DNA from 3 places in the Desulfitobacterium dehalogenans ATCC 51507 genome. Region 2 is predicted to be linked to each of the others. Evidence: riboswitches for the same ligand, from Rfam matches in the RefSeq annotation. Region 2 holds a riboswitch; each other region holds the start of a gene.
What was found. A riboswitch is a leader RNA that binds a small molecule or an ion and turns the genes downstream of it on or off. The one in region 2 is predicted to bind glycine.

Region 1 (10,255 bases), 840 kb from region 2:
GAGTCGGTGAGGGATATCCACTCTCCTATGAAAAACTGACTACGGTGCTGGCCTTTTACACTGTCCAAGATTGGCATGAAGCATGTGATCTATGTATGAAATTACTCAATAATGGAGGGGTGGGCCACAGCCTTTCCATTCATACGGAAACCCCGGAAATGGCCATCAAATTTGCAGAAAAGCCCGTCTTCAGGATTTTGGTCAATACCTCATCCAGCCAAGGTGGTGTAGGAGCAAGCACAGGGCTGGCACCCTCCTTTACTTTAGGCTGCGGTACTTGGGGAGGAAGTGCAACCTCAGATAATGTAACTCCTATGCACTTGATTAATATTAAACGTGTAGCCTATGGAATCAAAGACTTTACAGGCAACGCAGGTGCTCCCCATTCAACCTGGGAGGCGCACCAGGGAGGTTCTGGCGGCACTGTCAGTGAAGAGCGGATTCAGGCCCTTGTCAATGAAGTCATGTCGCTGTTGAAACAAAGGGGTGATTGCTAAAGTGGGAAAGTATGACGCTTTAGTGGAACTTCTGCTGGAAGTGGTCAAAGAAGGGGGGGATATAAAACAGGAGGACTATTCCATACCTGTGGGAATATCTAACCGGCATATTCATCTATCCAGAAACGATGTGAACGCCCTGTTTGGCGAGGGATACCCATTGACAAAGATCAAGGATTTGTCCCAACCCGGGCAATATGCCTGCAAGGAAACTCTGACCATTTGCGGGCCCAAAGGGGCGATTGAAAATGTTCGTATTCTTGGACCGGAGCGCCAGGAGTCCCAGGTGGAGATACTCAAAACAGACTGTTTCAAGCTTGGTCTTAAGGCACCTGTAAAACTGTCCGGGGAGCTGCAGGGAACACCGGGAATCACTCTCGTAGGTCCTAAAGGAAGTATTCTTCTTGGCCAAGGTGTGATCATTGCCCAGCGGCATATTCATATGTCTCTGGAGAATGCCCAACGCTTCGGCGTAAGGGATGGAGAACTGGTAACGATTCAAATAAGCGGGCTGCGTGGGGGAACTTACGCCAATGTAGCCGTAAGAGCCAACACTACCTCGCAGCTTGAATGTCATATCGACACAGATGAAGCCAATGCGATGGAGCTTGCCCCCACTTCAAAAATAACAATAGTAAAATGAAATTTTAGGAGGAAACAATCATGAGTAAAACAGAAGCTTTAGGATTAATTGAGACCAAAGGTTTAGTAGGAGCTATCGAAGCCGCCGATGCTATGGTTAAAGCCGCTAATGTCTATCTTATCGGCCGCGAATTTGTCGGCGGTGGTTTAGTAACCGTTATGGTAAGAGGGGATGTCGGTGCTGTCAAGGCAGCAACCGATGCCGGAGCTGCTGCTGCTCAGCGGGTTGGCGAGCTCATCTCCGTCCATGTCATCCCCCGTCCCCACAGTGACGTGGAAATGATTCTCCCTGCCAAAAAAGAAGGTTAAGACGTATTAGAAACTCAATAAGACGAAGGTCGGCTCTCTCTTGGGGAGACCTTGGCCTTCGTCTGTTTTGAATCAAGGTGACTGCAGAATTAAAGTATGAGGAGTGTAAAAAATGTCTTTAAAAAAACTGGATACCAATATGTTTGAGCAGCTTATTTACGATGAAGGAAGAGCTTGCTTGGTGATGTTTTCCAGGAAGAACTGTCATGTCTGTCAAAAAGTTATTCCGGTATTAGAAGAGTTGCGTCTAAATTATGAAGAAAGTTTTGGCTTTTATTATGTGGATGTGGAAGAGGACAAAGCATTATTCCAACGATTCTCATTAAAGGGCGTTCCCCAGATTCTTTACTTTAAAGATGGAGAATATAAAGGCAAAATGGCCGGCGATGTGGAAGATGACGAAGTCGAACAGATGATCGCCGATGTGCTTGAGGACTAATTAAAAATTCTTTAGGATTAGCTGAACATAGGCACTCAGTCCCGCGAATAGAGTCCGGTTATAACCAGATCTTGACCAATCAGTAGCGTGCCTCCCTTCCTTGAAGGATATTGAGGCACATTTTTACATATCTTCGTTTATTCCAGAGGCCTTAATTCAATCATTCTCAGGATAGGAAAATCCGTACCACAGCTACTGAAAGTGTTCACATGGACTTGCTCTATTAACCGACATAATGTCTAAGCTGTCAGAATAGTTCGCGTGTCGCCTTAACTTAGCCAACAACCAGTGGAATTTTTAATATGGAGGATTAGATGATGCAGTTCAAGAGTATTCGAACCCAATTTTTAACCATTTCGATCATGATTGTCTTAAGTGCCTTAGTTATTGTTGGTGGTATTACTTGTTATAAGGTAATTCAGCAATCGAAAGATGACTACCTTAATTACTCCAACGAACAAATGAAAATAGCTGAGCAATCTATTAAGATATTTTATGATCAGATTGATAAAAACATCAATATGATGGCCACCCATCCCCTGGTCATGGCAGCGGCAGAAAGCAATATTACGTCTTACACCAACAGTATGGAAAAGGTGCAAATGACGCCTTCCCAAAATGGCGGGGTGGAACAAGAAATTTACGAAATCTTCGAGCACTATGCCGCCAGCCATCCAGGGACAATGTATGTTTATTTCGGTACGGAAGAGGGCGCTTACCTGCAGTGGCCGGAAGCCCCCATACCTGTTGAGAAATTTTATCCTCCCGAGAAAGGCTGGTACAAAACCGGTCTAGGCGGCAATGGAGCCATTGTGAGAACTGAGCCCTATCTTGATCCTATGTCCAATACAATGATTACGAGCAATGTGCGCTCGTTTACGGATGCCAACGGTAAGCTGGTCGGAACTCTGGGAATTGATGTGCAACAGTCGGTCATAAGCGATATGCTAAATTCAATGAAGACTGGAAAAACCGGATATTCGATGATTGTTCACACCACGGGAGTTATTTTAGCCGATGGCAGTAACCCCGAAAATAACTTTAAAAAATTAGATGAGATTAACATCCCAGGACTGGAGAAGCTGGGATCTGATGATTTAGCTCCTTTTGATGTAACGATTGACGGAGTAAAATACATAGTTAATCCTCATAAAGTCGACGGAACAGATTGGATTTTAGCGTCCTTAATGTCCGAGAAAGAGTTGACCCAGGGGGCGAACGGGGTGGCCTTAATGATGCTGGGGGTCTCCGTACTTATGCTGTTCATCACTATTGCCTTGATTACCATAACAGCCAATAAAATCACGACTCCCATCAAAAAGTCGGCTCAGTATTTGGACCTTGTGGCAAGCGGGGACTTTTCCCAGGAAATCGCCCCCCGATTTCTGGCCAGAAAAGATGAGGTGGGGTCAATTACCAACGCCATTAACGATATGAAGAATTCGATTAAGCAGTTGGTCAACAGTATCAAGAATGAATCGGTTGCTATTGAAGAAGAAGTGTATGCTGTCATGGATAATGTGGTGGATCTCAGCAAGAGCCTGGAAGAGATTTCTTCTACTACCGGAGATGTGGCGGCAAGTACGGAAGAAACATCGGCAGCATCGGAAGAAATGTCGGCGACGACCCAGGAAATTGAAAAAGCAGTGCAGTTAATCGCCGGCAAATCTCAGCAAGGGGCAATCTCGTCCAAGGAAATCACCCAGAGAGCGGAAGATACTAAGAAAAATGTCAATGCGGCACAGAAGAAAGCCGCCGATATATTTGTTGATACCCAAGTAAAATTGGAAAAGGCAATTGTTGAATCCAAGGTTGTCAGTCAAATTGATTTATTGACGGATGCCATCATGCAGATCACCGAGCAAACCAACTTACTGGCCCTAAATGCCGCGATTGAAGCGGCAAGAGCCGGTGAAGCCGGAAGAGGATTCTCGGTTGTCTCAGAGGAAATCAGAAAACTTGCCGAACAATCAAAAGGAGCGGTTATGCAAATACAGGAAGTTACCACCAAGGTAACCAGTGCTGTCGATAATCTCTCACAAAGTTCGAACGGCCTGCTTTCTTTCATGTCTGTAGATGTCAATAATGACTATCAAGTTATGCTGAATGTAGCAGAGCAATACAGCCAAGATGCCAATTTCGTAGACGAGCTGGTAGCCGATTTTAGCGCTACCACGGAGCAGCTTCTGGTGTCTATCCAAAACATTTCCGATGCCATCGGCGGGGTAGCCCAAGCTGCCAACAGTGGTGCCATCGGCACGGCGGATATTGCCAATCAGTCGGCAGAAGTAAGCATCAAATCCAATGAAGTTGAAGATCAGATTCTCAGAGCTAAGGAAAGCGTCAATAAATTGCAAGAAGAAATCAAGCGGTTCAAAGTGTAGTTTACAGACTGCAAGAGATATACGTCCGTTACTCTTATACAGCAAGTTAAACTTAAATCTAAAAAATTTTAAGCCAGATATTCATATAGGCTGTGAATGTCTGGCTTTTTGTTTGGGCTTGCAATTATTATTGGTGCGTTTTAAAGTAGAAGGAGCAATAATCTATGGAGAGGTATTGAATGAGCTATGCAATTAATCTCTACTTCAATGAAGAAGCAGAACAATCCATAATGAGAATATGGGAGTCATTAGCTCTCTTGAATATTGGCAAATGCATGTCCTGCACCAACGGCAGGCCCCATATCACCTTAGCTATATATAATGATCTGGACTTGACCAAGGCCAAAGAAATGATCAATGCTCTGGCTCAAGCAGTTCATTCCTTTAAGTTGGCATTTCTTCAAATCGGGATTTTTCCACTTCATAAGGGAACCATCTTTTTGACCCCTAACCTAACCGACGATCTGTTTCAAGTTCATAGAATGCTCCATGATGCCTTCTCAGCTTGGGAAGAGGAAGGCTGGGACTATTACAAACCCCAGATTTGGCATCCCCATTGCACCCTTTCCATGGAGACTCCAGTGGAGGAGATACCCAAGATGCTGGAAGAGATCTTAAAGGATTTTCAATCCATCGAGGTGACTATTGAATCCATAGGGATGGCTTCGTTGGATCCAATTGAGTATTTATGTGAATTTCCCCTGAATAAACATGAGGAACAGTAAGAAATTCATAGATACTGTATAAACCTTAAACGGCCCTAATAGGGCGATCAGATGGCAAAGTGCTGATTGCTTTGGGTGATTCCTAAAATTTCAGTGGAGGAAGAGGCCATTTTTTCCACAAAGGATTGAATGGATTTATAATCCTCTCCGAAATGCATGGGAACAAGGACTTGAGGATTGATCTCCTGAATAAAATACTCCGCTCCTATAGAATAATACTGTTCAAGTCGGGGATCCACAGGGAAGAAGGCAATATCAATCCTTTCTTCTTTTATTTTGGCGATTTCTTCTTTGAACATTTTTTCTGCCCAAAGGATATCTTCTTGGGGTTCTCCCCACCAGTGCCACCAGTTGAGGTCTCCGGCATGGAAGAGATGAATCCCTTCCTTTACGTCCAGTTCCACAAGAAAAGAGATTCCCACATCGGTAGATCCATAGGTCCTAATCTTCAGGTCATCCCTATGAACTTCTTCATAAGGGGATAAGAAAATAAGATTCTCTTGGACTTGAGGCAGTTGAGGATGGCCTTGAATATCCGAGCTGAGAATATAATGAATGTCGGGGTATTGGCTTTGCCACTGGAAGATTTCAGGATTATAATGATCCGGGTGGACATGGGAGGAAAAAACAGTGATCCTTTTATTGCTTGGAAATTGGACTTGACCCTGATAATAGTCAAAGACCAGGAAGTCCCGATCGGTTTCCACTGTGAAACCGCTGTGATGGATATACTCAATACGAAGTTCTAGCTTTTCTAGCGGAGCGTTCATTAAATCACCTCATACTAAAATGATCTGCAGGTTTGTGTTCTCTATAAAAAATTACTATAATATGGATAGATATGCAAGACAAAGGGAAGAGTCTAGTCGTTAATTCTATGAAAAGTAAAGAAAAAAAGGGGATGATTCTGATGAAATTTATATTTACTCACAATAATATCAATGTGCTGAACCTGGAAAAAAGCCTTAAGTTTTATGATGAGGCATTGGGGTTAAAAGAAGTCAAACGTATAGCTCCGGAGAGCGGGGAATTTATTCTTGTCTATCTGGGTGATGGGGTAACCGCCCATACTTTAGAACTTACATGGTTAAGGGATCGAACGGAACCCTATAATCTGGGCGAGAATGAATTTCATCTGGCTTTAACGGTGGATGATTTCCAAGCAGCTCATGAACATCATAAAAAAATGGGATGCATCTGCTATGAAAATGAAGCTATGGGTATCTATTTTATCAATGATCCGGACAACTACTGGGTGGAGATTCTTCCTAGTTCAATGGGATAAAGTATGCAAAAGCACCTCTCCGTACCGGAGAGGTGTCTTGCAATCTGTTTATTGACTTACTTATTCTGAATCACAGGAATGGGCTCTTCAGAAGCTTCATCCAGACGATCTTCCCATAAGTACTTCTTGGTTTCGGAGACAATAACTCCGCTTAAGAGGAGGAGTGCCACCAGGTTTGGAATAGCCATCATAGCATTCATCGCGTCCGCTAAATCCCAGACGAATTGAAGGGTTACCAAAGAACCGGCTAAAACGGCGAGAACCCAGAGGAGGCGGTAAGGAAGGATTCCTTTTTTACCGAAGAGATATTCTACAGCTCTTTCACCATAATAAGACCAACCAAGGATAGTGGAGAAAACGAAAGTCAGAAGACCAAAAGTTAAAACGATGGGACCAATTACCGGAATTTGATTAAAAGCCATGGAAGTCAAATCGCCGCCTTTTAACCCTTCGGCAGCAGTCGGGTTGCTAATGACACTGCTAACGACGACAAGACCGGTCATTAAGCAGACAACAACGGTATCCCAGAAGGTTCCCGTAGCGGATACGAGAGCTTGACGGACAGGGTTCCTGGTTTGAGCAGCCGCAGCTACGATGGGAGCAGAACCTAAACCGGACTCATTGGAGAAAAGCCCTCGGGCAATCCCGTAACGGGCAGCCATGATAATGCTGGCACCGATGAATCCGCCGCCGGCAGCCGTTGGGGTGAAAGCTGATTTACAGATCAAGACAACGGCTGGCCAGACATATTGAGAATTCATAATCAGGATAATGATACAACCAAGGACATAAGCAATCGCCATAAAGGGAACAAATTTTTCACAGACCCGAGCGATCCATTTTACGCCGCCGATAATAACAACCCCTGTGAGGGCAGCTAAGATAACGCCTGTCAAGATAGGGTTGATATTGAATTGAGTATCCAGCATAACGGAAATAGAGTTAGCTTGAGTCATATTACCAATACCAAAGGCGGCAATGGAAGTAAAGATACAGAAGAGTACAGCCAGCCACTTCTGTCCCAGGCCTCTTTCCAAAGCATACATAGGACCACCCAGCATGGTGCCGTCAGCGGTTTTAACCCGATATTTCACCGCCAATAAGGCTTCGCCATATTTTGTGGCAATCCCGAAGACCCCGGTAAGCCAGCACCAAAGTACTGCACCGGGACCTCCCAAAGCCACGGCCGTAGCTACTCCGACGATATTACCGGTTCCGATGGTAGCGGCGAGAGCGGTAGTTAGAGCTCCGAATTGACTCACATCACCGGTAGCATCAGGATCCTTAGTAAGTGATAATTTAATCCCTTTAAAAATGTACCTTTGAATACCACGAGTACGGAAAGTAAGGAATAAGTGCGTACCAAAAAGTAAAACAAGAATAGGTGGACCCCAGAGATAGCCGTTCAACCAGACAATAAAACTGTGCAAGGCCTCCATTGTGTTTTTCCTCCTTTAATCTCTTTCTCTGTATACTGCAATCTCCAGAATAAAATTGCTTTATATATAAAAAGAGTCAATCCTTAAGATTGACTCTGAATATTCGGACAATTTCCACAAAAGCAAGAGATTGCTCCATAGCAGGCAGTCCCTATTGCTTCTCTGTCCTTTTGCCTGAGAGATTTAACAACACATCATTGTATTGCCCCTTCGGCGCCCTAAATTAGAGTCTCTCCAGAGTGCTGTCAATTTACGGTCCCTAACTCATTCTAGTCACCTGAAAGTTTCAACTTCTTCGGCGGGCCTAAGCCCTTCTCCCGTAAATTTCATCCAGCATTCCCTATGCAATTTTCATAGATTCGAAATATCTCACAGGAGATTCTCGAATTTATTTATAATTATAAGTATCGCTCCCATTTTATTCAAGAATTATTTTGGGAATAATACTCGAATAACAGGTGATTAATGTAGTATTTTTACAGAATTTTGGTTTGTAAATCAGGGAGCTTCAGACTTGGAACAGGCTAAGGCAGGTGATGTATAGACATTCATATCCTATCGACTAACATTTACTTATTATAGAAAATAGGTTATAATTAAAATGATTTAGCGATTTCTCCCTTATTGAATTACATAAATTTTTAAAAGCGGCTATCTGGCGATAGTCGCTCTATGTTTAGCATGTTAAAAGGTGTGTATTTGCTGGGGCCAGCACAATTTGTTCATCATTAGAAAAGGAAGGTTCAGGAGAAATGAGTAGAAAGATCAGTATTACAGCTGTGGATCGTGAGCGTCTGCTAAAACTTATCAATAAAGAAAGAGAGTTTGGCACCGCCAAAAACAAGGATTACTTAAAAGATCTTGAGCATGAGTTAAATGGGGCAGATGTGGTGCCCTCGGAAGGAATTCCTTCGAATGCCATAACTATGAATTCGAAGATATTACTGAAGGATCTGGAGACGGGTGAAGAAACCATCTATACCTTAGTATATCCTGAAGATGCGGATCTTTTAGAGGATAAGATTTCGATTCTTGCCCCTGTGGGGACGGCTATTCTTGGCTATCGGGAAGGAGATATCATCGACTGGAAAGTTCCCGGCGGTGTTGTCCGGCTTAAGGTGGAAAAGCTCCTTTATCAGCCTGAGGCTTCAGGAGACTACGATCTCTAAGAATGAAGTGGGTGAAGGACAGAGATTCGGGTAACACTACTGGAGAGGTCTTTACCTTGCGGTGCTCCTTCATGGACATCTGATTATAGAATAGTGGTATAGATTAATATAGGATAAGACATTCCGTAGGAAAGGTTGATATTCGTGGATAATGAGAATAAGTCTTCCAATTTTTTACGCAGCATTATCCTTGAGGATTTACGAGAGGGAAAAGTAGAAGGAGTCACTACACGGTTTCCCCCCGAGCCCAATGGTTATTTGCATATTGGACATGCCAAATCTATTTGTTTGAACTTTAGCTTAGCTGGTGAATTCAAAGGAAAAACCAATTTAAGGTTTGACGATACGAACCCGGTTAAGGAAGATACAGAATATGTAGAGTCTATCAAAGAAGATGTCAAGTGGCTGGGGTTTGAATGGGATAACCTCTTTTTTGCCTCGGATTATTTTGATGAGATGCACAAGCGAGCCCTTCTTCTCATCAAAAAAGGCAAAGCTTATGTCTGTGACTTATCTGCCGAGGAGATTAGAAAAAGCCGCGGCACTCTGACAGAGGCCGGTAAGGAAAGTCCTTATCGCGATCGCAGCGCGGAAGAGAACCTGGAGCTCTTTGAGAGAATGCGTCAAGGTGAATTTAAGGACGGAGAGAAGGTTCTCCGGGCTAAAATTGACATGTCCTCTCCCAACATCAATATGCGGGATCCCGTTCTCTATCGGATCGCTCATGCCACTCATCATAATACAGGGGATACATGGTGCATCTACCCTATGTATGATTATGCCCACCCTTTAGAGGATGCTATAGAGGGTATAACCCACTCTATATGTACTTTAGAATTCGAAGATCATCGCCCTTTATATGATTGGGTCGTTCGGGAATGCGAGATGGAGCATGTCCCGCATCAATATGAATTTGCCCGCCTGAATATGACTAATACGGTAATGAGCAAGCGTAAACTAAAGCAGCTGGTGGATGAAAAGGTGGTGGACGGCTGGGATGATCCCAGAATGCCGACCATTTCCGGGCTGCGCCGTCGGGGCTATACTCCTGAGGCCATCCGCAATTTTGCCCAAGCTATTGGTGTGGCCAGAGCGGACAGTGTGGTGGATTCCAAAATGCTGGAGCACTTTATTCGGGAAGATCTGAAGCTCAAAGTGCCCCGGCCCATGGCTGTCATCCGTCCCTTGAAAGTGGTCATTACCAACTACCCTGAAGGCCAAGTGGAAATCCTGGATGCAGATAATAATAAAGAGAATCCTGAGATGGGAAAACGCAAAATCCCTTTCTCCCGGGAAATTTATATCGAGCAGGAGGATTTCATGGAAGTCCCTCCGCCGAAGTACCACCGGCTTTACCCAGGTAATG
Region 2 (10,255 bases):
ATAGCTGTGAATTCAGCAGCAGGGGAAAAGTGTGAACGCTGCTGGATTTACGATACGGGTGTTGGAGAGAATCAAGAACATCCTAGTCTATGCCCCCGCTGTGCTTCCGTTGTAAGCCATCTCTAATAATAGCCTTTCTTTAATATTTCTACTTTTAAGACTTGGGCGGTACAATCCGCTCAAGTCTTATCTATGCTATCGGAACTTTCGTGGCACCGGTCGAGTTTTGTTTAATGTATCTAAAAGGATAACGTTTATTATTAAGGTAAAATCCATGGACAATAGTTTGAATACTTAGTATTATATTTAGTAATGAAAAGCAATGGGTTTATTTACATAATTTTTAGGATCAGGTACTAAATTTCACTTGATGTTTTCTTCTAAAATTTTGAAAAATTATTGACCTGCAGAGGTGGGAGTGAAGAGAATGAGACTTACAGAGAATCTGGCCAACCGGATCGTCGACTTGATTTATTCTGAGAGTGGGTTTCATGGAATTGTCTGTGACACGTCAGGGACCATTATTGCAGATTCAGCTAAACAACGGGTAGGCGTTGCCCATGCAGGTGCAAGGCGGATCATGACGACTTCTATCCAAGAAATCAGAATTACTGCGGAAGATGAAATTAATTCTCAAGGAAAACAGCGGGAAGGCTTGAATATTGCCATTTTACTCGATGATGAAAAGCTGGGGACCTTTGGAGTGGCCGGACCCTTGGAGATTGTTAGTCCTGTGGCGAAGGTTGCAGCTGCGATGATTGCTTTTTTACTTCGGGATGAAGAGCTGAAAGAAATTCTCAAGGATCATGTGGAGCGGATGGGAGAGGCCCTGGAACAGGCGGCTGGGGCCATACAGGAAATGGCGGCCTCTTCTCAAGAGGTGGCAAGTGTGAGTCAGACTGTAGCCACGGTAGCTCAGAATGCCAAGCAGCATGTCAAGGCCACAGAAGGTGTCACCGAATTTATTCGCCGGGTGTCGAAGCAGACCAATCTCTTAGGGCTTAATGCGGCTATTGAAGCGGCCCGCGCGGGAGAACAAGGAAAAGGATTCTCCGTGGTCGCCGGTGAAGTGCGCAAGCTTGCAGATGAAAGCAATCGCTCAGCTAATGAAATCAATGATTTGCTGATGACCTTTCAGGATACCATGGAAGAGATTGTCGATGGTGTGTTTCAAAACAATGTTATAGCTCAAGAACAGGCAAAAGCCACTCAGGAGATTGCTCAGATGGTGGAGGAGCTGCAACAGGTCGGCACTGAATTAAACGATCTCGCCCACAGGCTGTAAGGGATTAATTTGTACCTTTTATTATTTTGTGGAAATGGAATATTTGTGTAGACGAAAATCGGTTTGCTGACTATAATAAAAGCAGGTAAAAATACATAAGGTTCGAATGATCCCAGTAGGAGAGACTCAGTATCATGAGCGCCGAAGGAGAAACTTCCTGAATGTCGCCTGTTCAGAAGGGGAAACTCTCAGGCAAAAGTACTGCTGGAAGACGGAACTCTGGAGAGCTTCTCAGAAGAGAACACCAAAGGGGTAGCCCTAAACAAAGGGTAAATCTCTCAGGTCAAAGGACAGAGGTAGCGCGACGTGCTATTCCTCTGTTTTTTTATTTTGCACTATCAGAATGAACAGCCAAGTTTTCTTTATCTATGTTTCATTAATGTTTTTTCCGGTTTTGGTTAATACTCAATTCTAGGGAGGTGTCCTAAGTGACGAATCTAAAAAGAACACCACTGTATGAAAAGCATCAGCAACTAGGAGCAAAGCTCATCGATTTTGGCGGCTGGGAAATGCCGGTCCAATACGCCGGAGTCCTTGAGGAGCACAAGACGGTGCGCAGTAAAGCGGGGCTTTTTGATGTCTCTCACATGGGTGAGGTGGAGTTAAAGGGAAAGGATAGCCTTGCTTTCTTGCAGTACATACTTACCAACGATGTCTCACGGATTCAGGATAACCAAATTCAATATTCTCCTATGTGCGCTCCAGATGGGGGTGTCGTGGATGATTTACTGGTGTACCGCTATAGTCAGGAACATTTTTTAATTGTGGTCAATGCCTCCAACACGGATAAGGATTTTGCTTGGATGCAGGATAAAGCTCAGGGCTTTGAGATACATCTGGAAAATCGCTCTGAGGATTTTGCCCAGCTGGCATTGCAAGGCCCCTTGGCGGAGAAAATCCTCCAAAAGCTTACGAGGTTGGATTTATCTCAAATAAAGTACTATTGGTTTACACATGGGGAAGTGGATGGAGTCCTTTGCCTGATCTCCAGAACAGGGTATACCGGGGAAGACGGCTTTGAAGTTTACCTCCCTCCTGATCATGCTCCCCGGATGTGGGATAGAATCCTCGCAGTCGGGGCAGAGGAGGGAGTTCAACCCATCGGTCTTGGCGCCCGGGATACTCTTCGTTTTGAAGCCCGGCTGCCCTTATATGGAAATGAGCTCGGCTCGGATATTACACCGTTGGAGGCTGGACTGGGATTTTTTGTTAGGTTGGAAAAGGAACATTTTGTTGGCAAGGAGGCATTATCAGCGCAAAAGGAGAAGGGAATTCCGAGAAAGTTGGTAGGTCTGGAAATGATCGAACGTGGAATAGCCCGCTCCCATTATCCCCTTCAGAAAGTAGGAAAAGAAATCGGCTTTATTACCTCAGGCTCTTTTTCACCGACTCTAAACAAAAACATTGCCCTTGGGCTGATTCCCCCGGAGTATGCTCAAATCGGGGAAACCTTGGATGTCATCATCCGTGGGAAAGCCGTCAAAGCCCGGATTATTCCCTCTCAGTTCTACAAGCGGTAGGGTCAAGGGGAGTACCTTGGGAATTTCTATAAAACAATCAAATGGGGTTAAGAGACCTGTTCCTTTTCCCCGCAAAATAAGGAGGATGATAGTATGAATCCAGTAGAATTAAAGTACAGCAAATCTCATGAGTGGGCTAAGGTGGAAGGGAATACCGTGACTTTGGGGATTACGGCCCATGCCCAGGACAGCTTAGGTGATGTGGTCTTTGTAGAACTGCCTGATAACGATACCACTGTGGTGGCCGGAGAGGCTTTTGGAACCGTTGAATCCGTTAAAGCAGTGTCCGATCTTATTGCCCCGATTGGTGGCAGGGTTGTTGAATATAATGAAGAGGTTCTGGATTCTCCTGAACTCTTGAATAATGATCCTTATGGCGAGGGATGGCTGGTCAAAGTGGAAGTGGATGATCTGAAAGTATTGGAGCAGTTATTATCTGCCGCAGAATATGAGGCGTTTCTAGCGGAGGAGGGCCAATAAATGAATTATGTGCCGAACACGGTGGACCAGCAGGAACAAATCCTCACCCGGATTGGAGTAGGCTCCCTTGAAGAGCTTTTTGCGGATATCCCGGAAAGCGTTCGGCGCCAAGCTCAATTGAAGATTCGGGAGGGACTATCGGAGCTTGAACTGGTAAAATACTTCAGCAAGCTGGCTGCGGAGAATAAAACCGTAGAAGAGTATACCTCTTACTTGGGTGCGGGGGCTTATGAGCACTTTATCCCCAGCTATGTGGATCAGCTCTTACTGCGCTCGGAGTTCTATACGGCCTATACCCCTTATCAGCCGGAGATCAGTCAAGGGACCTTGCAGGCTATCTATGAGTTCCAGACTCTTGTCTGTGAGCTGACGGGTATGGACGGTGCCAATGCTTCCATGTATGACGGGGCGTCGGCCCTTGCTGAAGCAGCTTTAATGAGCTGTGATGCCACCCGAAGAAAGAAAGTCCTGGTACCCCAAACGATTCACCCGGAATACCGGGAGGTACTCCAGACCTATCTTCTTCCCCGAGGGGTAGAAATCCTTGAGGTCCCTTATGGGGAGGGGGCCGTGGATCTTGAAGCTTTAGAAAAAGTACTGAATACTGAGGTGGCGGCTGTCCTTCTCCAAAGTCCTAATTTCTTTGGTACCATAGAAAAGGCCCAAGAGATTGGCGAAATGGCACATGCCAAGGGGGCGCTTTTTGTCATGGTGGTTAACCCCGTGTCTTTGGGATTGCTTAAATCTCCAGGGGAGCTGGGGGCGGATATTGTGGTCGGTGAGGGTCAGCCCTTTGGCAATCCCCTGAATTTCGGCGGCCCTTATCTGGGGTTCCTGGCTTGTCGGGAAAAATATGTACGCCGGATGCCCGGGCGGATCGTAGGTGCCACCAAAGACAAAAACGGCAAGAAGGGCTATGTCCTCACTCTGCAAGCCCGGGAACAGCATATCCGCCGGGAAAAGGCGGCATCCAACATCTGTTCCAACGAGGCTCTTTGTGCCTTGGCCTTTACCATCCATCTCTCAGGATTGGGAAAACAGGGATTAAAAGAAATGGCAAGACTTAATCTGCAGAAGGCCCATTATGGGGCCCGGGAGATTAGCAAGCTCCCCGGTATGAGCCTTGCTTTCCAGAGTCCTTTTTTTCATGAGTTTGTGGTCAAGACTGAGATCAGTCCTCGGAAAATCAATGAAGTGCTTTTAAGCCATAAGATCATTGGCGGTCTTGAACTTTCCCGCTTCTACCCCGAACTGGATCATCATCTTCTCTTCTGTGTAACAGAAACAAAGGCTAAAGAAGATATCGACAGGCTTGTGGCCAGAATGGGGGAGATAAAATGAGAGCCTTAGAACCGCTGATCTTTGAACTAAGCAGGGAAGGGCGGACGGGAGTAAGCCTGCCCTCCTGTGATGTGCCGGAAATTCCTCTGGAGGATTTGATTCCTCAAGAGTTTTTAAGAGATAAGGAACCTGAACTGCCGGAGATCTCTGAGGTGGATGTGGTCCGCCATTTCACCCGGCTGTCTTCCTTCAATCATGGGGTGGATACAGGGTTTTATCCTTTAGGTTCCTGCACCATGAAATACAATCCCAAGGTGAATGAGAAACTGGCCCGATTGCCGGGCTTTAGTCAGATTCATCCCTATCAGCCGGAAGAATTGACCCAAGGTGCCTTGGGCTTAATGGTCGAACTCCAGGAGGAACTTGCCGAGATTACAGGCATGGATGCCTTTACCTTGCAGCCTGCTGCAGGGGCCCATGGGGAGATGACTGGAATTCTCATCATCAAAGCCTACCATGAGCATCGTCAGGATGTTAAACGCAAAAAAGTCATTGTTCCCGATTCCGCTCATGGGACCAACCCGGCAACAGCGGCCATGGCCGGATATGAAATCGTTCAGGTGCCCAGCAATAAGCGGGGAGGAGTGGACATCGAGGCTTTACGCCAGGTCGCCAACGATGAAGTGGCCGCCTTGATGCTGACCAACCCCAATACCCTGGGATTATTTGATGAAAACATCCTGGAAATCGCCCAAATCATCCACGATGTGGGGGGCCTGATCTATTATGACGGAGCCAATGCCAACGCCATCATGGGGATAGCCCGTCCTGGCGATATGGGTTTTGATGTGGTTCATCTTAACCTGCACAAGACCTTTTCCACTCCCCATGGCGGAGGGGGACCAGGAGCAGGGCCGGTGGGGGTGAAGGAATTTCTCGCTCCCTATCTGCCCAAACCTGTGGTGGCTCGGACGCCTGGGGGCCAATATACCTTGGATGCCCACCGTCCTCTCTCCATTGGCCGGGTAAGAGCTTTCCAGGCTAATTTCGGAGTATTGGTGAGAGCCTATGCCTATATCCGGGCTCTGGGCGGGGAGGGGCTGACTGCTGCATCCCATAATGCTGTCCTCAATGCCAACTTCCTTATGAGCATTTTGAAGGAGCATTATCACCTACCCTATGATCGGGTGTGCATGCATGAGTTTATTATCACCCCCAAAAATCTGAAGGATTATGGAATCCATACCTTGGATATTGCCAAGCGGCTTCTGGATTATGGTTATCATCCCCCTACGATTTACTTCCCCCTCATTGTGGAAGAGGCGATGATGATTGAGCCCACAGAGACGGAGAGCATGGAGACTCTGGAGGAATTTGCCAGGGTGATGATCCAAATCGCTGAAGAAGTGAAGCAAGATGCGGAAAAGGTGAAAAATGCTCCCTACGATACCCTGGTGACCCGTTTGGATGAAACGGGAGCTGCCCGCAAGCCTGATTTGCGCTGGCGGAAGTCCCAGTAAGGAATTCGTGAGCAATAAAAAAACTATTGTGTTGATGAAGAAGATCTCCCTGCCGTTTTTCGGCGGGAGATCTTTTTGTATAAACGAAAACCACCTGCTATGCAGGTGGTTCCAAGAAGCTTTAGCTATGAGTAGAAAAACCTACCCCCCTTTGATAGAATAGTGCAGGTTTCGCCAACCGCACTAGACAAAGAGGAGGTAGATATCCCAATGGATACAGAAAGTTTAGCACATACTCGATAGAACTGTAAATATCATATCGTATTTGCCCCAAAATATCGAAGACAAATCATTTATGGAAAAATCAAAAAGGATATAGGAAAGATAATAAGAACATTGTGCGATTATAAGAAAGTAGAAATCATCGAAGCCAATGCCTGTGCGGATCACATCCATATGTTGTGTCGATCCCTCCGAAATTAAGTGTATCGGCATTTATGGGATACCTGAAAGGGAAGAGCTCATTGATGATTTTCGATCGACATGCCAATTTAAAGTATAAGTATGGTAACCGGCATTTCTGGTGCAGAGGCTATTACGTTGACACAGTAGGGAGAAATAAGAAAGCGATAGAACAGTATATCCGAAAGCAGTTGCAGGAGGACATTGCAGCAGATCAACTAAGTATCAAGGAATTTGTAGATCCATTTACAGGGGAGGCTATAGAGAAGAAGAAAAAATAGCCCCCCAACCCCTTTAGGGGTAGCACGGGGCAGAGTGCGGTTGGCGGAACTTTCAGTGAGCCTTAAGGCTCAGCCTGTACCCTGCCCTTATAGGGCTAGAGCAAACCACCCGCTGAGCGGGTGGTCATGATTTGGTAAATGGCCCTTTTCTTTTTAACAGGACGGGTGCTTGAATAAAGAGCGAGGTAGGTCATTAGTCCTGCTTCGTTTAGGTCCCTAGGGAAAATCTAACATCTTCACATAATGTGACAAAATTAGCCAAAAACAAGATGCTATACTGGCTTAAACTACATAGAGACCCCCATTCCAACAGTCTGGGCACAAGCGGGTTGGGTTTAAGGCCTTTTTTTGTCAGAATCGACACATTGTTGTCACGATAAACGTGGAGGAGGAAGAGAAATGCGTACAAGAACCACAAAGAAAATCCTCAGCTTAGTGATTGCCATCATCTTTTTCATCAACGGTATCTTCACCGATGTTGCCCTAGCCCAAAGCGGCAGCGAAGGAAACAAAAAAGGAAACTACTATGGCCGTACCTTACCGGCCAAAGAAAAAATCAAAAACATACCCCCTCAGAAAGGAAAGACGAAAAAGCCCTTTAAAGAACCAAAAGAACTGAAACAGGATCCCCCCTATGAGCACCGTTTCAGCAAGGAGCAAGAGAAAATCAGCCGCAGAACAGCCAACAGCAAAACATTCAACGATCGGCAAGGGAAGGCCACCACCTTTGTCTTCATGGACAAAATCCATTTTCTCAATGAATCAGGCACCTATCAGGATGTGGACAACACCCTCGTGCCTGTAGACCAAAACAAAAAAGGGAGCAAAGGAAAACCGGCGAGTGTGAACGACTCTCCCGCAAACCAGAGCTATGAAAACAAAGCCAATGACTTCAAAGCCTCCTTTCCCGCGAGGCTTAGCAAAGGACACCCCCTCAACGTCAGCTCCGCCGGGGCCTCCCTCGGGCTGATCCCGCTGGAAGGGGACTTCCAAAACAGCACCATTCAAGGCAATACCATCCTCTATCACGATGTCTTCGATGGCATAGACTACCGCTATACCGTTCTGAACACCAGGATCAAAGAAGATATTATCTTCAACAACTATGTGGATAAAACTACATTCAGCATGTCCGTAAAAACAGAAGGCCTTACCCTTAGAGAAGAAAATGGTGCTATCTACGGCTATAAAAAAGGGAGCCACGACGCCTCTTGGGTGTTCCCGGCTCCCTATTTAATTGATGCCTCCGGCATCATCTCGACCAACGTCCAGATGCACCTGGAGAAAAAGCTCTTTACCAGCGACCAAATCATCATTACGATGGATCAAGATTGGCTCGCCGCCCCGGAGAGGGCCTATCCGGTAATCCTTGACCCGACCCTCACTATCGGCGCGGCAGCCATCCAAGATACCTGCGTTGAAGAAGGCTCTCCGGCACTCTATACCGATAATAGCTTTTCCTACATCGGTTTCGATGACGGAATCACCAGCGGCAACATAGCTAACCATCAAAGTGCTCATTTAAGAACAAGAACCTTTCTTAAATTTAACCTCCCCACCCTAGACGAAGACCAAACGATCACCTCCGCCCAATTCAATATGTATAAATACACCGCTTGGAGTGACGAACCCCGCACTGTAGAACTGCATCAAGTCAAAGAACCCTTTTCGATCACCGGTCTCACCTGGCTTAATCAGCCCCAAGAGACCGCATGGGCCGCCGAGACCACCATCACCGGCACGACCGGCTACTACCAATGGGATATAACCGGACTTCTTAACACGTGGTACAGCGGTACACCCAACGAGGGCATCGTTCTCCGCTACACCGAAGAAATGAAGCAGGCTGAAGTATTCTATTCAGCCGATGCCGCAGGCAACCCCACCCCTTACCTTGAATTCACCTATGAAGACCAAGGCAGCATCGATCCGAATCTCCCCTTAGAAAAACCATCCATCCAGCTCAGACCCTTTACCGCAGCCAATAACAATGGCTTGCTTCAGTTTGTCGGTCTGACTGCCGACGGAATGGCCCAACCAGACGCTACCGTCGATTATTACACCGTCGGGAGAGGTGGGGGATTATCCGGCAGCGCCCAAGCCGCCAAGGACTACCTTTATCCTAATTTTAGGCCCGAAACCCTCCCCGAACTCCAAGCCCTGATCGCCCAGGGCGGCTCATATAACCACTACCCAGGCCAAGAGAGCAACTGGCAAACCAGCTTTTGGCGACTCCCTGAACAGGACACACTCTACCATATTGAAGCCACCTTCACCGACAAAGAAGGAAAGATCAGCGGGGTGGGCATCAGTGACCCCTTCCAGATCTATCAGGCCAAAGCCAAAGATCTGCTGCCCCGCGTCGCCCACTTTTATGGTGTGGAAAAACGTCAGCTCATGCAAGATAACAACATGAAAGACGACCTGCTCACCGAGAACAACCTCATCTTCATCCGCGCCCCAAAGCAAAACCAAGGGAAACCCTATACCCCGAAAGACCTTACCGATGCTGATAAAAGGCGCATCGACGACCTCCTCGCCGGACGGGCCAAGAATTGTGAATTCGGCTTTGAACCGATCAACCTCCTCACCGGCAACTTTTACTATAGCGCCACAGATGTCAGTATCCCCGATTTCGGCGGCCCCTTCCAGATCAGCCGAGACTATAACTCAAAAATGATGACCCGGCGCGGCCCCTTCGGCCAAGGCTGGACCTCCATCCTCAGCCAAGCCATCGCAACACTGGCTGACGGCTCCCTCGCTTACCTGCGCAGCGACGGCAGTGCCATCACCTTCAGCAAAAAAACCGATGGGACTTACAAAGCCCCGCCCGGTGAAATCTACACCTTAGAGAAAACCGAAACCGGCTTTCGCCTCAAACAAAAAGATCAAACCACCTTCTCCTTTGCCCGCTCCGGCCTTCTCACCGGCATCGAAGACCCGCGGGGCAATAAGACCTTCCTCACCTATGATGAGGAAGATTTCCTCACCCTGATCACCTCCCCATCCGGCAAAGATTTCCCAGTCAGCATGGACCCCGAAGGACGCATCACCTCCATCACCCTCCCCAACCGGAGCACCCTTTCCTACACCTATGACCCAGCCGGCAACCTGGTCACTTTCCAAGATGCTGATGGCGAACAGACCCACTACCACTATGATGAGCAAGGGCGGATGCTCTCCTTTACCGATCCCAATGGTAACCCAGTAATCCACAACAGCTATGACGAAGACAACCGCATCACCGCCCAAACCGACGCCAACGGCCAGAAAAGCCGGATCATCTACCATGAGGGCTATAACGAAACCATTGACAATAACGGCAACAAAACCACCTACACTTATGACGAACACTACCGCACCAGCCAAATCATGAAACCGGATGGAACAAGGGAAGCTTACACCTATGATGAGGACAACAACCTCAAAACCTACCAAGATCCCCTTGGCCGGATCACTACCTACAGCTATGATCAGCGGGGTAAC
Region 3 (10,255 bases), 1.9 Mb from region 2:
GATAAAGCCACCTATCAAAAAGCAGTGGACATCATGTCTTATCTTAACAAAGATGCCGGTCAGGCAATGTACAAAGTCGGGGTGTCCGGCTGCACGGATATTACAGGTTTCGGTTTTTTAGGCCATGCCCGGGAGATGGCAGAGGCCAGCAAGGTAACCCTGGAAATCTGGACGGATTTCTTGCCGCTTATTGAGGAAAGTAAGGAATTTGCCAAGTTGGGAATTATTCCTGGGGGAGCCTATCGCAATCGAGATTTCCTTAAGGATCAGGTTCATTTCCTAAAGAAAATACCTCAACCTATTGAGGATATCCTCTATGATCCACAAACTTCAGGGGGATTGCTCATAGGGGTACCGGAATCCAAAGCAAACTTACTGCTGGAGGAATTAAAAAAAGTAAATCAGACGGCTTATGCTGTTATAGGAAGAGTTAAGGAGAGAACGGATTTTCTCTTGGAAGTAATGTAAAATGTTCCTCGAATCCCTGCCCCGTGTGACGCACGGGGTGTTTATATTTTGTGCCAAAATGCTTTGTCGGGCATAGTACTATGTGATACATTGTATATCATGAGGTGAAAAACCAGGTTGCAAATAAAGTTTGGAGATTTACGGGCAAAACATCAAGGACTGGCGCTTAGCTCAAAAGATAGTGGATGTTCTTAGTGGAATAGAGCAGGGAGGAATTTGCAGCCATGAGAAAGAATGAAGATGATTTGGAAAACAAAGTCTCAGCCTATATTGATGCTTTATTCGCAGGAGTTGGAGCAAGCCAGCAGCTCTTTGATTTGAAAGAAGAAATAGCTACCAGTCTTAAAGAGAAAACCTTGGACTACAAAAACCGGGGAATAAGTGAAGAGCAAGCCTTTAAGGAAGCTATCGTGTCCTTAGGGGATTTGAGCGGTTTGGTGGCGGAGATGCGGCAGATTGGTCAGGATGAAGCGAAGCAAGCCGTTTATTCCACTATGGCGGCAAGAATTTCCCTCGCCGGAATCATAGCAGGCTCATTAATAATTTTGTTTGGATTTTTTAATATTGCTATGTTATACTTCATGAAGCTGGATGCTGTTAGTGTATCAGGGTCAGGAATATTCATCGTTGCAGGGGGAGCTCTATTAGCTTATAGCCTGCTGACCATGGAAACTCGCAGCAGGTACGGGATGAATAAGGTAAGAGCGGGGCTTTATGCTTTGTCTGTCGGGCTTATGCTCTTTGGTATGTTTTCAGCCGTGGTTACCGGATTGGCTACGGGTAAACTATTTATTGCCATAACTTCATTGATTGTGTTTTTTCTCCTAGGCTTTGGAGTGTTCTTGTTTTTGATTTTGACCGGATCGGATCGCCGTAAAGGACATTGACTACGGAGGTGTTTTCATACCTTGTATGTTTATCTTGTGTTCTCGAAAACAGGAACATGGCTCTCCAGAGTACTGACCTTCGTAACTGGGGAAAAATACGTTCATACTTCCATTAGCCTCGACCAGGATTTGAAGACCATGTATTCCTTTGGACGGGTCAGGCCCAACAATCCGTTTTCCGCCGGCTTTATTAGAGAAAATTTTAATAAGGGTGTTTTTCTAAAACAGAGCAATTGCGAATGCATTGTTTACCGGATAAAAATTAATGAAATTCAACATGCGATGTTGATTAATGAGATATCTCGGTTTATAGCGTCTGACCGATCCTTTAGATACAATTTTTTGGGGTTATTTACCGCTGCGATGAATATCCCTATGCGAAGAGAAAATTACTACTTCTGCTCTCAATTTGTTTCTGAACTCCTTATTAAGATCAATTTGCTGCAGAACTCATTTCCTCCAGAACTGATTAAGCCCATGGATTTGTATCACATTGAAGGTAAAGAAGAGATTTATAAGGGATTTACCTGGCAATATGGAACATCATCTTTAGGGAACACTAATCGGGGGTGTGTTGCTAAATGAACCATTTCATTGAGCAGCCCACCTTTTTTTTATTGGATGTTTAACCTCATTTATTTTAATCATTAGCATTAAAAAATCATATTGATGGAATAAAGGAGTTTTGCGGAGAAATGTCAAATTGTGAAATTGTGTATTAATAATTGTAGCAACTTTCACATAGACTGGGGGATGAGAGAATGAATAACCGTTTAATGAATATATCTACCATCGGGAGTTCCCAGGCTGTGGCTGATGAATTGCACCGGGTTACATCCCTCTATTTTGGTCATAAAGTCCAAATGAGAAACAGGTACTATATCAAGGAGATCCCTCCTAATTTAAATGACGACCTCTATATCGTACTTCCGACAAGAGTTGAGGAAGCCTCTAAGTATATAGACAGACAACGAATATTCCCTCTTGAACTCATTCCCGAAGACCTTTTTTACATAAGGGTTGCTCGGATCCCCGCAGAATCCAATGTTGTGATCTTTAATAATAACGGCTCCCAGGCCAAAGCCATTGAGAGATACCTCCACGAGCATGAAGTGAATCATGTACACTATAGAATTCTCCCATTTAATGAGATGGAGAATTCTCAGATTAAGGAAGTATTGCAATCTGCAGACTACATCGTTGGAATGGAGGGCTTTGTAGGGGCTAAGGGAATTCTCTGGACTCATTACGGGCAGTACTTTGATAAACAAAGAGTTCCCGTGATTGGATTTCATAGGACCATTAAACCTGAGGATATACTGCATCTGACGGAAAAGGTGGTGGAATTTAACTTTAATCAGATCCTTTCCAATACCCAAGGTATTAGCTTCGACTTAAATGCTCATATTCAAGAAGTTATGAGTTCTATGGAAGGGATTGTGAATTTCATGGAAGATACAAACACAAGTATCCATGAAGCTCATGGCCGAATCCAGAGGCAAGTAGAGCGTATCGACGAAACTATTGAGGTTACCAATGATCTTAATACCAATACCCAAAAAATTGATGAACTGATTAATACGATTAAACAAATATCGGACCAGACCAATCTACTGGCGCTCAACGCGGCCATTGAAGCAGCCCGTGCAGGAGAAGCGGGGAGAGGCTTCGCCGTCGTTGCCGATGAAGTAAGGAAATTGGCGGAGAGAAGCAAACAATCCATCCAATTCATCCAGCAGCTGGTTGCCAATATAAAACAAACCAATCATCGTACCGTCCCGCTGCTCCATTTCTTAGCCGGAGAAATTAAGGACATGGATGAGATTATTAACAAGATACTCAATAGCTCCACAATCAATCAAACTGAGGCAAAATCCATATCCGAAGCCTTGAGTCGCGTTACGAAGATCAGTGAACAGCTGACCAATGAGTTTATAGCCTTTAGTTTCTAATTACTAAATTACAGGAAATAGATGAGGTAAATCGTCAGAAACAGATATCCCCTCCCGTCTTATATACCGGTTGCAGCATTCCATGGTGCTTCAAGGTATTGAAATGGGAGGGGATTCGCTATTATGGATCAGAGGGTATGGCGATCCCAGCGGGGAAGATTCCGGAGCAAAGGGTATGCTCCTGCGGTGCAAAAAATAGTATATAAAGAGTAAAAGAAGTGGAGATGGAGATACTCTCTTTTAAGAAGATTTACCGAGGTGATGAACAGTGATCAAGAGACTCCTTGTCATTTTGACTTCAGTGTTTTTAGTATCGGGGTGTGCAGCTAATGCCCCCCAGGATAAAAACGCCAATCTAGATAAACCTGGGCAGCAAGTAGAGATGGATTTGCCCGGTACGGACCAGGGGCAGACGAAACCCGGGGGAGAGGGGCAGGGTACGGAGAGAGAAGGAAGTGCCAGTCTGGGAAATATACATCTAGGGGATTCCTTTGGCGAGGTGGAAAAGGCTTTAGGCAAGGGCTACAAAGAAACCCTCCATGATGAACCCGGGCATTTCCCTGAAGCCTGGTACAGCAGAGAGTACGACAAAGGCATTAAATTCATTGTCGGAAAAGATTCGGGCAAAGTGCTGGAGATCGATGCCGTAACTAGGGAATTTGCCACCAATCTCGGTGCCAAGGTAGGAGATACTGCTGAGAAAATTAAGGATTTGTATGCTGTCAAATACAAGCCCTTTGAAAGTAGACACGGGGATGGACCTTTGGAAGGATTCTATCTGCTGGATGATGGCCAGATTATGATCTTTGATTATAATAGGGAAGATAACCAACTGGTCAATACGAATGTGAAGCCGGATTCTAAGGTGGAGATGATAAGGCTGACCCAATCTCAATATCTGGACTAAAAGCGATAAATAGGCAAAAACGCATCCGCAATGTGGGTGCGTTTTTGTTTCACTATCACAAAGTATAAACTTCATAAAGGTTAGGAAAAAGCTAGAAACCAATCCCGACAAACCATAATATATTAAAAAATAGGTGAGGGAAAGAGTTTTATGCTCTATTCAGCCTATACACCCAGACAGCCTGGCCCCTAGTTCAAAGGCTTTCCGGCAATCCTGAGGGAATCGCTCTTTGCGCACCTGCGCTTTATGTTGCTCATTAAATCGGGAGGCTTCATAGTCGGAGTAGTTGTCAAACTGATAGGTATCTGTGGCAAGGAGATATTCGGAAGATCCAATCCTTTATAATTCAGCTCATAAAGATGAAACATTTCTGTTTCGGCACCTACAGATTGCGCTCCCTCAAGAGCTTTATGCAATAATGTAGCTGTATTCCATTGCTTGCGGGGGCCTCCATTGACAGCAATAACCTTCATAGTAAATACTTCAACTCCTTATGTTAATGTGTTTGCTTATAGAGCAGCAATTTGCCTTCACTTCTATTATATTAGGGGGAATCTTAAAAACAAAGGTTTGCAATTATGAGCAAGGATGTTTATAATACTGAAAAGAAGTGAATAACTGGATGAGGTTTTCAGGAGAACAGGGTATGCACACCATGATGAACTGAAAACGGACAGAACTCTGGAGAGTTCCGCAAGGACGCCGAAGGGGCAAGACAGCAAAGCTGTTCAATCTCTCAGGCAAAAGGACAGAGCGCATAATTTGTGAACGATGCTTAAGTCATGCTATGACTGCCAATAAGCGGGTTCGCAAATTGCTCTTGTGTACCAGAGTCAAACTTAGGATTTGGCTCTTTTTTATTGGTGAAAATGAAAGAGAAGAAAAAGAAAAGGGGTAAAGAAAATGAGCTTAGAACCAACCCGTGAAACGTCCAACCGCGTGATTATTTCCATCTTAGGCAAGGATCAAATAGGAATTATTGCCTGGCTGACAGGGCGATTGGCTGAAAAATCCATCAATGTCCTGGATCTCAGTCAAACCATTCTCCAGGGCTTTTTCACGATGATTATGATCGTGGATGTTACTCAATCCACAGCCTCCTCCTTAGCCGATCTCACCAAGCAATTGCAAAGCGAGGGAGAAGCCCGAGGCTTAAAGGTCAATGTCCAGCATGAAGATATTTTCGAATTCATGCATCGAGTATAGGGGGGATTATTGTGAAAATGCATCTGGCTCCTCATGAAATACTTCAAACCATTGAAATGGTGGAAAATGAGAATTTAGATATCCGTACCATCACCATGGGCATAAGTCTGTTGAACTGTGCCGGAGACGATATTCAACAGGTGGAACAAAAAATCTATGATAAAATTACCCGCCAAGCTGAGCATTTAGTCGGTGTAGGGGAAAGCTTAGCCGCTCGTTATGGCATTCCTATTGTCAATAAAAGAGTCTCAGTAACTCCGGTGGCTCTCTTAGGCTCCAACTTTAATCCCGAAGAAATGGTCCGTTTGGCCAAAGCCTTAGACAGAGCAGCCAAGACGGTGGGGATTAACTTCTTGGGAGGTTTTTCTGCCCTCGTTCAAAAAGGCTTAACCAAGGGAGACCGCTCCTTGATCGAAGCGATTCCCCAAGCTTTGGCGGAGACAGAATTTGTTTGCTCCTCGGTAAATATCGGTTCCACCAAATCCGGAATCAATATGGATGCTGTGTTGAAGATGGGAGAAGTCGTCCTGGACAGTGCCCGCCGGACAGCGGATCAGGATGGCATCGCTGCCGCCAAACTCGTTGTTTTCTGCAATGCGCCTGAAGATAATCCCTTTATGGCCGGAGCCTTTCACGGGGTGGGAGAACCGGAGGCGGTCATCAATGTGGGGGTCAGCGGCCCCGGTGTCGTTGCCCATGCTGTTAAGAAAAGCCCCCAGGCAGATTTGGGAGAACTGGCCAACCTTATTAAGCGCACGGCCTTCAAGATTACCCGTATGGGTGAATTGATCGGTCGAGAAGCCTCCCAAGCCTTGAATGTTCCCTTTGGCATTGTGGATCTTTCCTTAGCCCCTACGCCAGCGATTGGGGACAGTGTGGCGGAAATCCTTGAGAATATGGGACTGGAGCGCTGCGGCGCTCATGGCACCACGGCGGCCTTAGCCTTGCTGAATGACGCGGTGAAAAAAGGCGGAGCCATGGCATCCTCCCATGTGGGAGGGTTGAGTGGAGCCTTTATTCCTGTCTCCGAGGATGCGGGCATGATTGAAGCTGTGGAAGTCGGTGCTTTAAGCATCGAAAAGCTGGAGGCCATGACCTGTGTTTGCTCCGTGGGATTGGATATGATAGCCATCCCCGGAGATGTGGAGGCGGAAACCATCGCCGGAATTATTGCCGACGAAGCAGCTATCGGTATGATTAATAAGAAGACAACCGCTGTACGGGTGATACCGGCCATCGGTAAAAAAGTCGGGGATCGTGTAGAGTTTGGCGGACTGCTGGGAAGCGCTCCGGTAATCAAAGTGAACCCCTTCTCCTCCCGTGAATTTATCCGTCGGGGTGGTAGAATTCCGGCACCTATTACCAGTCTGTCTAATTAAAACTGTCCTTTCTTGAAAAAGAAAACTGGAAAGTGATTCCAATCGCATTTTTTTAGGGTAATTCAGGTTAGAATAAGTCATAAGCAAATGACCTGCATAAAGGGGGATTTTACTATGACACAAATCATGAAAAATATTGAGTTTTCCCAAGTTCTTGACCTGAAAGAGTTGATTACCTACCAACAAGGACAAGTGGTAAGCCGCACTCTTGCTCAGACGCCTATCGTCAGCATTACCCTATTTTCTCTGGACGAGGGAGAAGGAATCAGTACTCATACCACTTCAGGAGATGCCATGGTGCAAATACTGGATGGAGAAGCAGAGATCACTATAGGGGATAAGGTATTGACCGTAAAAGAAGGAGAGACCCTCATCATGCCCTCCGATGTTCCCCACGGCTTAGAAGCCAGGAAACGCTTCAAAATGCTTTTAACGGTAATTAAGTATTAAGTCAACGGCTTTCTTTTTAAGGTGCAAACTATCAAAAACCATAAAAATAACGAAAACCAGCAATGATATAGGCAACTATTATTGCTGGTTTTCTTGCTATATGTTCAATCCCCTGCGGAAAGGATGAAAATATAGTGAATATCTAATATAATAGAGATGACTTTTGTAAAACGGTGTTTTAAGGAGAGCTATTATGTCGATTAAGAATATCTATTGTGTGGGGCGTAATTACTTTTTACATGCTCAAGAGCTTAATAATGCAGTTCCCACATCGCCTATGATCTTTACGAAACCTTCTCATGCTTTTACAGAAGCGAAAGGGCAGATTTTAAAAATGCCGACAGGTAAGGGCTCAGTTCATTATGAAGCGGAGCTTGTCATTCACCTTGCAAAAGACTATGAACCGAGTCTGAAGGTGGATGAGATCATCGATCAAATGGCTATTGGTGTGGATTTTACTTTGCGGGAGGTACAAGATGAACTGAAGAAGAAAGGGTATCCTTGGTTGCCGGCAAAGGGTTTCCCCCATTCAGCCTTAGTTTCTCCCTGGATTCCTTTTGCGGGTATTGAAGCCATCGGGAATCATGACTTCACTCTGGAACGGAACGGTCGCGAGGTCCAACGGGGAAATATTAAGGATATGATTTTTCCTATCCCGATCCTGATTGAATTCATTGGCAAGGAATTTGGACTGGGTGCCGGAGATATCATCTTCACCGGAACTCCAGCGGGTGTGGGGGCAGTTCAAGAAGGGGATCATCTCGTGATGAACTGGAAAGAAAATAAAGTGGGCGAATGCTTCATCGGGAGTTAAATATTGTATACTTGGTCTAAAAAGGTTGATAGTTACAAGAAATGTAGGTAAATTTAAACCATGCCTCAGTAAGAGGAAAAACCTAGAGTATGGAGGATGCACATGCTACGTCTAATTGAAAATGGAATATACCTTATTCAAGGAAAAAGAGCCTTAGAGGTAAAAGATACAAATGTCCTGTGGGATCTCAATGGGGAGCCGGTTCAGCCGGAACAGCTTCCTGGCGAGACATTGCCGGATCGTGAGAGCGCCCGCAAAAATACCATGGCCTATCAAATTCTCTCCCGGCATAATACTTCCGAGACGATGGATAATTTGAAGATTCGCTTTGATGCCTTAACCTCCCATGACATCACCTATGTGGGGATTGTGCAAACAGCACGGGCCAGCGGCTTAAAGGAGTTTCCGATTCCCTATGTGCTGACCAACTGCCATAACAGTTTGTCGGCAGTAGGGGGAACCATCAATGAAGATGATCATGTCTTCGGTTTGTCTGCGGCTCAAAAGTATGGCGGTATCTTTGTTCCAGCCCATCAAGCGGTTATCCATCAATATATGAGGGAGATGATGACGGGCTGCGGCAGCATGATTCTGGGATCGGACAGTCATACCCGTTACGGCGCTTTTGGCACCATGGGAGTAGGTGAAGGTGGGCCGGAGCTGGTAAAGCAGCTTCTGAGCAAAACCTATGATGTGAAATATCCCGGAGTTGTGGCTATCTACCTGGAAGGCAAGCCTCACCCCGGCGTAGGCCCCCAAGACGTGGCCTTGGCGATTATTGGAGCAGTCTTTAAGAATGGCTTTGTTAAAAATAAGGTCATGGAATTTGTGGGACCCGGCATTGAGAATCTATCCGTGGATTTCCGCAGCGGAATTGATGTGATGACCACAGAAACCACTTGCTTAAGCTCTATTTGGGTCACCGATGATAAAGTGAAGAAGTATTTTGATATCCATGGCCGCAGTGAAGCTTATGCTAAGCTGGAGCCGGGAGAAGTGGCCTATTATGACGGCATGGTGGTGGTGGACTTAAGCAAAATTGTCCCCATGATTGCAATGCCTTTCCATCCCAGCAATACCTTTACTATTGCAGAGCTCAATCAGAACCCTTACGATATCCTCAAACATGTGGAAGAAGAGGAAAGAAGGCAGCTGGATAATCCACAGATTAATTTCAATCTGACGGATCGGATCGTCAATGGCCGCCTCCATGTGGATCAAGCCATCGTGGCAGGCTGTGCCGGCGGAAGTTTTGAAAATATCATGGATGTAGCCGCTATTCTTGACAGCCAATCTGTAGGGAACGACTACCTATCCTTTAGTGTGTACCCTTCCAGCCAGCCCATTTATTACGAACTCATTAAGCGCGGTGCTATCGGTAAGCTGATGCAGGCAGGAACACTGATTAAGACAGCCTTCTGCGGTCCCTGCTTTGGGGCCGGGGATGTACCTGCCAATGGCCAATTCAGCATTCGTCATACCACAAGGAACTTCCCCAACCGGGAAGGCTCTAAGCCCGGTGAACTGCAAATATCTTCAGTGGCCCTGATGGACGCTCGTTCTATTGCCGCCACAGTAATCCGTGGTGGACAACTGACTCCGGCTACTGAGATTGACTTTACACCAGCAGAAACTGATTATGAATTTAATGCTGATATCTATGCCAAGAGAGTGTATCAAGGATTCGGCGACCCTAGACCTGAGTCCGAATTGAAGTTCGGTCCCAATATTGCCGACTGGCCGGAAATGATTGCCTTGCCCGAGAATATTCTCTTAAAATTTGCGGCCGTTATTCACGATCCTGTCACCACCACAGATGAGTTGATTCCTTCGGGAGAAACCTCCTCTTACCGGTCCAACCCTCTGAGACTTGCGGAATTTACCCTTTCCCGAAAAGAACCTCAGTATGTAGAACGTGCCAAAGGGGTTCAAGCCTTAGAGAAAGAACGCCAAAGCCTGGTAGCCGGTGAAAAGGACTTACCGAACCTGAGCGATGGCTTGCGTGGATTGGGAGAACAAATCCTCCAGGCAGCACCTTCTTATACCAATCTGGAGGAGGCTCTGGCCAGCACCGGGATAGGGACTGTAATCTACGCCGTGAAACCTGGGGATGGCTCCGCGCGGGAGCAGGCTGCATCCTGTCAGAAGGTCCTGGGAGGATGGGCCAATATCGCCCAAGAGTACGCCACCAA

Region 1: linked by a shared signal. The riboswitch ahead of DESDE_RS20315 (alanine/glycine:cation symporter family protein) and the one ahead of gcvT (glycine cleavage system aminomethyltransferase GcvT) in region 2 are both predicted to bind glycine.
Region 3: linked by a shared signal. The riboswitch ahead of DESDE_RS04955 (ACT domain-containing protein) and the one ahead of gcvT (glycine cleavage system aminomethyltransferase GcvT) in region 2 are both predicted to bind glycine.

What each region holds. Positions count from the first base shown of each region.
Region 1 is NC_018017.1:4,248,812-4,259,066, reverse strand. Features, by position in the region: gene DESDE_RS20355 (acetaldehyde dehydrogenase (acetylating)) at 1-497, shown strand, start outside; gene DESDE_RS20350 (phosphate propanoyltransferase) at 499-1,140, shown strand; gene eutM (ethanolamine utilization microcompartment protein EutM) at 1,161-1,448, shown strand; gene DESDE_RS20340 (thioredoxin family protein) at 1,561-1,887, shown strand; gene DESDE_RS20335 (methyl-accepting chemotaxis protein) at 2,205-4,271, shown strand; gene DESDE_RS20330 (2'-5' RNA ligase family protein) at 4,451-4,996, shown strand; gene DESDE_RS20325 (MBL fold metallo-hydrolase) at 5,044-5,766, opposite strand; gene DESDE_RS20320 (VOC family protein) at 5,898-6,281, shown strand; gene DESDE_RS20315 (alanine/glycine:cation symporter family protein) at 6,338-7,720, opposite strand; glycine riboswitch at 7,873-7,968, opposite strand; gene rnk (nucleoside diphosphate kinase regulator) at 8,473-8,889, shown strand; gene DESDE_RS20305 (glutamine--tRNA ligase/YqeY domain fusion protein) at 9,034-10,255, shown strand, end outside.
Region 2 is NC_018017.1:3,411,903-3,422,157, reverse strand. Features, by position in the region: gene ileS (isoleucine--tRNA ligase) at 1-126, shown strand, start outside; gene DESDE_RS16570 (sugar diacid recognition domain-containing protein) at 428-1,285, shown strand; glycine riboswitch at 1,392-1,499, shown strand; glycine riboswitch at 1,501-1,583, shown strand; gene gcvT (glycine cleavage system aminomethyltransferase GcvT) at 1,714-2,805, shown strand; gene gcvH (glycine cleavage system protein GcvH) at 2,899-3,285, shown strand; gene gcvPA (aminomethyl-transferring glycine dehydrogenase subunit GcvPA) at 3,286-4,626, shown strand; gene gcvPB (aminomethyl-transferring glycine dehydrogenase subunit GcvPB) at 4,623-6,086, shown strand; partial or broken gene tnpA (IS200/IS605 family transposase) at 6,345-6,769, shown strand; gene DESDE_RS16535 (DNRLRE domain-containing protein) at 7,169-10,255, shown strand, end outside.
Region 3 is NC_018017.1:1,036,389-1,046,643, forward strand. Features, by position in the region: gene selD (selenide, water dikinase SelD) at 1-468, shown strand, start outside; gene DESDE_RS04930 (permease prefix domain 1-containing protein) at 693-1,355, shown strand; gene DESDE_RS22400 (hypothetical protein) at 1,698-1,940, shown strand; gene DESDE_RS22960 (methyl-accepting chemotaxis protein) at 2,804-3,307, shown strand; gene DESDE_RS04945 (hypothetical protein) at 3,576-4,214, shown strand; gene DESDE_RS21570 (flavodoxin family protein) at 4,403-4,687, opposite strand; glycine riboswitch at 4,886-4,976, shown strand; gene DESDE_RS04955 (ACT domain-containing protein) at 5,118-5,420, shown strand; gene DESDE_RS04960 (PFL family protein) at 5,438-6,799, shown strand; gene DESDE_RS04965 (cupin domain-containing protein) at 6,914-7,249, shown strand; gene DESDE_RS04970 (fumarylacetoacetate hydrolase family protein) at 7,443-8,063, shown strand; gene DESDE_RS04975 (hydratase) at 8,166-10,255, shown strand, end outside.